Regions from separate parts of the Streptomyces sp. NPDC014870 genome, predicted to be linked through region 2. Evidence: riboswitches for the same ligand, from Rfam matches in the RefSeq annotation. Region 2 holds a riboswitch; the other holds the start of a gene.

Region 1 (3,398 bases), on a different contig from region 2:
GTGTTGCCGATGGTCGTGAAGTCGCCGTGCAGCGAGGCGTCGTAGCGCTTGCCGAAGGGCTCCACCACGTCCGCCGCGGCCGGACCGGCCGCGGCGAGCGTGAGCGGGAGCGAGCCGAGGGAGCCGGCGGCCAGCGCGAGGGCCGCCAGCGATGTGGTCATTCGATTGTCGAACCGCATAAAACGGAAATGTAGGCAAAAAGTACAATCATTCGGCGTTACGCCACGCGGCGGTGCGCGTACTCCGCGATCTCGACCATCGGCGGCCGCTCCTCCGTGTCCACCGGGTACGTGCGCGGGGTGAAGCCCTCCTCGCCGCGCTCGAACTGGGTCAGCAGCGGCCGCACCAGATGGCCCCGGGAGAGCCGCAGCTGCGCCGTACGGTAGATCGCCGCCGCCATCCGGCCGAGCGCCCGCCCGTCCTGGTGCCGGTGCTTGCGGACCCCGACGTCCACCTGCGCGAGCGCGTCCAGGCCGACCGTGTGCAGCGCGTCCACGAGCAGGCCCAGCTCCACTCCGTAACCGACCGGGAACGGCAGCCGTTCGAGCAGCGAGCGGCGCGCCGCGTACTCGCCGCCCAGCGGCTGGACGAAGCCGGCCAGCTGCGGCCAGTGCAGATTGAGCAGCGGCCGCGCCACCAGCTCCGTCACCCGACCGCCCTGACCTGGGGTGTCACCGAGCGGGCGGTCGTACATCGCCTTCACGAAGTCGACGTCCGGGTCGGTCAGGAGCGGGCCGACGATGCCGGTGACGAAGTCCGCGGAGAAGTCCCGCAGGTCCGCGTCGACGAAGCAGACGATGTCCCCCTCGGTCACCATCAGTGACCGCCACAGCACCTCGCCCTTGCCGGGCACGGCCGGTATCCGGGGCAGGATCGCGTCCCGCGCCACCACCCGGGCCCCGGCCGCTTCCGCCACCTCCGCCGTACGGTCGGTGGAGCCGGAGTCGATCACCACCAGCTCGTCCACCAGCGGAACCGCCTCGGTCATCAGCTCGCGCCGGATGACGGCCACGATCTCGCCGACCGTCGCCTCCTCGTTCAGTGCGGGCAGGACGACGCTGACCGTCGTCCCGTGCTTCGCCGCCAGGACGCGGTCGAGCGAACGGTCCGCCACGGACCAGGACCGCCGGCCCAGCCAGCGCTCCACTTCCTCCAGCACGTGATCTCCATCTCGCGGTTCGGACGGCAGGTTCAACCCTCCGGGCCTTCGGTTACAGTCTTGAACAACGCGGATGCCCGATGCATGTCGGGGTGCCGCCCGCGTCTCACAATCGAATACCGCTCATCCAGAGGGGCAGAGGGAAACGGCCCGTTGAAGCCCCGGCAACCCTCCAGTCGGTCACTCGTCCGCAAGCGTCGCCAGTCGTCGCCACTGCGCCCGCGAGGCTCCCGGCTAGGGAAGGTGCCAAATCCGTCTCATGGCGACGTTCGCCATGAGAAAGATGAGGAGAAAGGGCCTCGCCTCCATGGCTGTACAGACCGCTACCCCCGACACCGCTCAGAATGTCGACCTCGGTCCCGCTTCCGGCCTTTCCTGCCGGGAATGCGGTGAAGTCTTCGCACTCGGCCCGATCTTCGCCTGTGAGCTGTGTTTCGGCCCCCTCGAAGTCGCGTACGACCTCCCCGTCGGCGACCCCGAGGCGCTGCGCAAGCAGATCGAGGCCGGCCCCGCCAACATCTGGCGCTACGCCCCGCTGCTGCCCGTCCCCGCCGACGTCGCCGAGAAGCCGAACCTGAACCCGGGCTGGACCAAGCTCGTCCAGGCCGACAACCTCGCCGCCGAGCTGGGCGTCGAGCCCGGCAAGCTCTTCGTCAAGGACGACTCCGGCAACCCGACGCACTCCTTCAAGGACCGCGTCGTCGCCCAGGCCCTCGAGGCCGCCCGCGCCTTCGGCTTCACCACGCTCTCCTGCTCCTCCACCGGCAACCTGGCCGGCGCCGTCGGCGCCGCCGCCGCCCGCGCCGGCTTCCGCTCCTGCGTGTTCATCCCGCACGACCTGGAGCAGGGCAAGGTCGTCATGGCCGCCGTCTACGGCGGCGAGCTGGTCGGCATCGAGGGCAACTACGACGACGTCAACCGCTTCTGCTCCGAGCTCATCGGCGACCCGTTGGGCGAGGGCTGGGGCTTCGTCAACGTCAACCTGCGGCCGTACTACGGCGAGGGCTCCAAGACGCTCGCGTACGAGATCTGCGAGCAGCTCGGCTGGGTCATTCCGGACCAGCTCGTCATCCCGATCGCCTCCGGCTCGCAGCTCACCAAGATCGACAAGGGTCTCCAGGAGCTCATCAAGCTGGGCCTGGTCGAGGACAAGCCGTACAAGATCTTCGGCGCCCAGGCCGAGGGCTGCTCGCCGGTGTCCGCCGCCTTCAAGGCCGGTCACGACGTCGTACGGCCCCAGAAGCCGAACACCATCGCCAAGTCGCTGGCCATCGGCAACCCGGCCGACGGCCCGTACGTCCTCGACATCGCCCGCCGTACCGGCGGCGCCGTGGAGGACGTGAACGACGAGCAGGTCGTCGACGCGATCAAGATCCTGGCCAGGACCGAGGGCATCTTCGCCGAGACGGCGGGCGGCGTGACGGTCGGCGTGACGAAGAAGCTGGTCGAGGCCGGCCTCATCGACCCGACCCTCACCACGGTCGTACTCAACACGGGTGACGGCCTCAAGACCCTGGACGCGGTGGCCGACACCTCCCAGGCGACCGCCACCATCAAGCCGAGCCTGGACGCGTTCCGCGCCGCCGGCCTGGCCCACTGACCCCCACTCGTCCGTTCACGGAAGGCAGCAGCACATGAGCGTCAAGGTCCGTATCCCCACCATCCTCCGTACCTACACGGGCGGCCAGGCCGAGGTTCCGGCGGAGGGCGCGACCCTGTCCGAGGTCATCTCGGACCTGGAGAAGAACCACGCGGGCATCGCCGCGCGCGTCCTGGACGACCAGGGCAAGCTGCGCCGCTTCGTGAACGTCTACGTGAACGACGACGACGTGCGCTTCGAGCAGGGCCTGGAGACGGCGACGCCGGACGGCGCGGGCGTCTCGATCATCCCGGCGGTCGCCGGCGGCTGCTGATCGCCGACCACCGACCGCCGTGGAGTTACCCGGCGTAACCGAATTGCCCCCTCCGCGAGAGAAGCGGAGGGGGCAATTCTGCATGGTTGAGCGCGGTAGAGTTGGGGAAGTCCCCCCGGTTCCACCCCGCTGCTCCGTGCCAGACGCATATGAGAATGCGTCCCCACGTGACAAGAAGCAGTCAAAGTGTGCGCGCGATCTGTACCTTCTGCGTGCTTTGCCGGGCCCGACTTGCCCCGGAATTCAATAAATCCTCCGGAATTCTCCTTTACGGCGTGCCCAGAATTCTCGCCCGATTGACCTGTTGCAGAGGGCAGTTGGGCAGA
Region 2 (3,398 bases):
GTGACCTGCCGGGCCCGGTCGAGCTGCGGACCGCTCCCGGTACGGGCGCCTCGGGCGGCCTGGGCGCGGGGCTCGCCGCGCTCGGCGGCCGGCTGCTGCCGCGGTTCGAGGTGCTGCTCGACCGGATCGACCTGGACGCCCGACTGGCCCGCGCCGACCTGGTCATCACGGCCGAGGGCGCCCTCGACGGGCAGACCGTGCGGGGCAAGATCCCGGCCGAGGTGGCCCGCAGGGCCAAGGCCCACGGGGTCCCGGTGCTCGCGCTCGCCGGGACCCTCGGCCAGGGCGTCCACCACGTCCGGGCGGTGGGGGTGGACGCCTACGGCTCGATCCTGCCCGCCCCGGTGGCCCTGCCCGAGGCGCTCGACCGGGGCGCGGAGTTCCTCGCCGACGCGGCCGAGCGCGCCCTGCGCATGGTCCTGGTGGGCACCCGGCTCGCCGCCTGAGAGCCAGGTGTCAGCCGCGGTCCGGAACGCAACGGCCATCCTCGGTACGGTACTTCCACTGCGCGCCGTTCCGGACCAGCTCCTTCACGGCCCGTACGAAACGCTCCACGTGCTCGTCGGGCGTACCGGCGCCGAAGCTGACCCGGATGGCGTTGAGGGACTTCTCGCCGGGCGCCGCCTCGGGCGCGCCGCACTCGCCCTGGGTCTGCGGGTCGCTGCCGAGCAGGGTGCGGACGAGCGGGTGGGCGCAGAACAGGCCGTCGCGGACGCCGATGCCGTACTCGGCGGAGAGGGCGGCGGCAAAGTGCGAGCTGTTCCACCCCTCGACGACGAAGGAGATGACGCCGACGCGCGGCGCGTCGTCGCCGAAGAGCGAGAGCACCTTCACCTCGGGCACCTCGGCGAGGCCCGCCCGTACGGTGTCGATGAGGTGCTGCTCGCGGGCGACCAGCTGGTCGAATCCGGCTTCGGTGAGCGCCTTGCAGGCGGAGGCGATGGAGTAGACGCCGATCACGTTCGGCGAACCGGCCTCGTGGCGGGCGGCCGTGGTGTGCCACTCGACGTCCACTCCGCCGTCGGCGCGCCGGGCGACCTTCTTGGAGGCGCCGCCACCGGCGAGGTAGGGCTCGGCGTCCTGGAGCCAGTCGGCACGGCCCGCGAGGACTCCGGAGCCGAAGGGCGCGTACAGCTTGTGCCCGGAGAACGCGACCCAGTCCACGTCCAACTCCTTCACGGAGACGGGGTGGTGGGGCGCGAGCTGGGCGGCGTCGAGGACGATCCGGGCGCCGTGCGCGTGCGCGGCGGCGGCCAGCTCCTTCACCGGCCACAGCTCACCGGTGACGTTCGACGCGCCGGTCACGCAGACCAGGGCGGGGCGTGTGGGGTATCCCCTGCTCGAGCGAAGCCGAGAGCTCGGGGAAGGGTCGCGGTCGGCGAGGGCGCGCTCCAGGGTCTCGACCGCCTGGGCGGGCGTGCGGGGGGCGTTGAGGTACGTCACCCGCGCGCCCTGCCACGGCAGGAGCGAGGCGTGGTGCTCGGTCTCGAAGACGAAGACCTCGCAGCCGGCCGGGAGGACCGCGGCGAGCAGGTTGAGCGAGTCGGTGGTGGAGCGGGTGAAGACGACCTGGTCGCCGGGGCGGCAGTCGAGGAACTCGGCGACGGTGACCCGGCTGTTCTCGAACAGGTCGGTGGAGAGCTGCGAGAGGTACCCGGCGCCCCGGTGGACGCTGCCGTAGTAGGGGGCGTACGCGGCGACGTCGTCCCACACCCGCTGGAGGGCCGGCGCGCTGGCGGCGTAGTCGAGCGCGGCGTACGTGACCTCGCCGCCGGTCACGAGCGGCACGGTGACATCGCGCCCGAGCACCGGGAGCGGGGCGGCACAGCAGGGGTCGGCGGCCTCGGAGTCGGTGGTGACGGCGGTGGCGGTGGCGACGGCGGCGTTCGGGTACGCGGACATGGCGGTATCTCCTGGCAGGACTTGGGCAGCGAAGGGCCCGCAGGGCAGCGCGAAGAGGGTGCCTCGTACGGGTGTTGCCTCGACACACGACAGGGCGTGCGGAGGGTGAGGAGAAGGGGCCGAAGGCCCTAACGCATTCGCTTGCTCACGAGACTGCTCCCTTGAGGACCAGGACCCCAGGGCCGCACACGTTTCACGGTGTGCAGGGGTCCGCGCTTGCCGTAGACCTCGCTGCCTACGGCCTGGTCTTCACCCGGGGCACCCCGCCACGGACGGAGGGTTGCCGGACAGCAAGCCGGGGCTTCGTAGCTGTCACTCATGACCTGGCCAAGAAGCTATGCCAGGTGATCGCTCCGGCGCAACCCGTGTCCGGGATCCGGGACGCGAAAAGGGGCCCGGACGGTCCCGGACCCCTTCGTCACGCTCGCACCCGCTACGCGTTGCTGGCCGCCACCCAGCGTTCCAGCGCCTGCCGCGCGGCCCCCGAGTCGATCGCCTCGGCCGCCTGCGCGATCCCCTGGCGCAGCCGCTCCACCAGGGTGCCCTCCCCCGGGTTCAGCGCCGTGAGCGCCGCCGCCGAGTTCAGCAGGACCGCGTCCCGTACGGGACCGGTCTCGCCCGCGAGCAGCCGGCGCGCCACGTCCGCGTTGTACGAGGCGTCGGCGCCGCGCAGCGCCTCCACGGGGACCAGCTCGATGCCGACGTCCCTCGGGTCGAAGGCTTCCTCGCGCACCTGGCCGTCCCGTACCACCCAGACCCGCGAGGTGGCCGTGGTCGTCAGCTCGTCCAGGCCGTCGTCGCCGCGGAAGACCAGCGCGGAGGAGCCGCGCTCGGCGAGCACACCGGCCATGATCGGGGCCATCCGGGCGTCGGCCACACCGGTCGCCTGGGCCTTGACCCGGGCCGGGTTGGTGAGCGGACCGAGGAAGTTGAAGGTGGTCCGGATGCCGAGTTCCTTGCGGGCCGCGGCCACATGGCGCAACGCCGGGTGGAACTTCACGGCGAAGCAGAAGGTGATGCCGGCCTCCTCGGCGACCTCGGCGACCCGCCTGGGGGTCAGTTCGAGGTTGACGCCCAGCTTCTCCAGGACGTCGGAGGCGCCGCTCGCGCTGGAGGCGGCCCGGTTGCCGTGCTTGACGACCTTCGCCCCGGTACCGGCCACCACGATCGCGGACATGGTGGAGATGTTGACGGTCTTGGCGCCGTCGCCGCCGGTGCCGACGATGTCCACGGACGGGCCGGGGACCTCGATCAGGTTGGCGTGCTCGTACATGGTCCGGACGAGGCCGGTGATCTCCTCGACGGTCTCGCCCTTGGCCCGCAGCGCGACGGCGAAGCCGGCGATCTGCGCGTCGGTGGCCTCACCTCGCAGGATGCGGTCCATGGCCCAGGCGGTGTCCTCCGCGCTCTGGTCGCGGCCGGTCAGCAGTCCGTCCAGGACGGCAGGCCAGGAGCGGCCCGCCGACGTAGGTCCTCCAGCGGGGATGGCAGCGCTC

What was found. A riboswitch is a leader RNA that binds a small molecule or an ion and turns the genes downstream of it on or off. The one in region 2 is predicted to bind S-adenosylmethionine.
Region 1: another riboswitch for S-adenosylmethionine. It lies ahead of thrC (threonine synthase); the one in region 2 lies ahead of ACF09C_RS13575 (aminotransferase class V-fold PLP-dependent enzyme).

What each region holds. Positions count from the first base shown of each region.
Region 1 covers NZ_JBIBWQ010000009.1:271,724-275,121, reverse strand. Annotated here, with positions in the region: gene ACF09C_RS26025 (hypothetical protein) at 1-161, opposite strand, end outside; gene ACF09C_RS26020 (glucosyl-3-phosphoglycerate synthase) at 218-1,159, opposite strand; SAM riboswitch class I at 1,280-1,449, shown strand; gene thrC (threonine synthase) at 1,467-2,759, shown strand; gene ACF09C_RS26010 (MoaD/ThiS family protein) at 2,794-3,072, shown strand.
Region 2 covers NZ_JBIBWQ010000004.1:239,120-242,517, reverse strand. Annotated here, with positions in the region: gene ACF09C_RS13580 (glycerate kinase) at 1-446, shown strand, start outside; gene ACF09C_RS13575 (aminotransferase class V-fold PLP-dependent enzyme) at 457-1,902, opposite strand; SAM riboswitch class IV at 2,110-2,226, opposite strand; gene trpD (anthranilate phosphoribosyltransferase) at 2,336-3,398, opposite strand, start outside.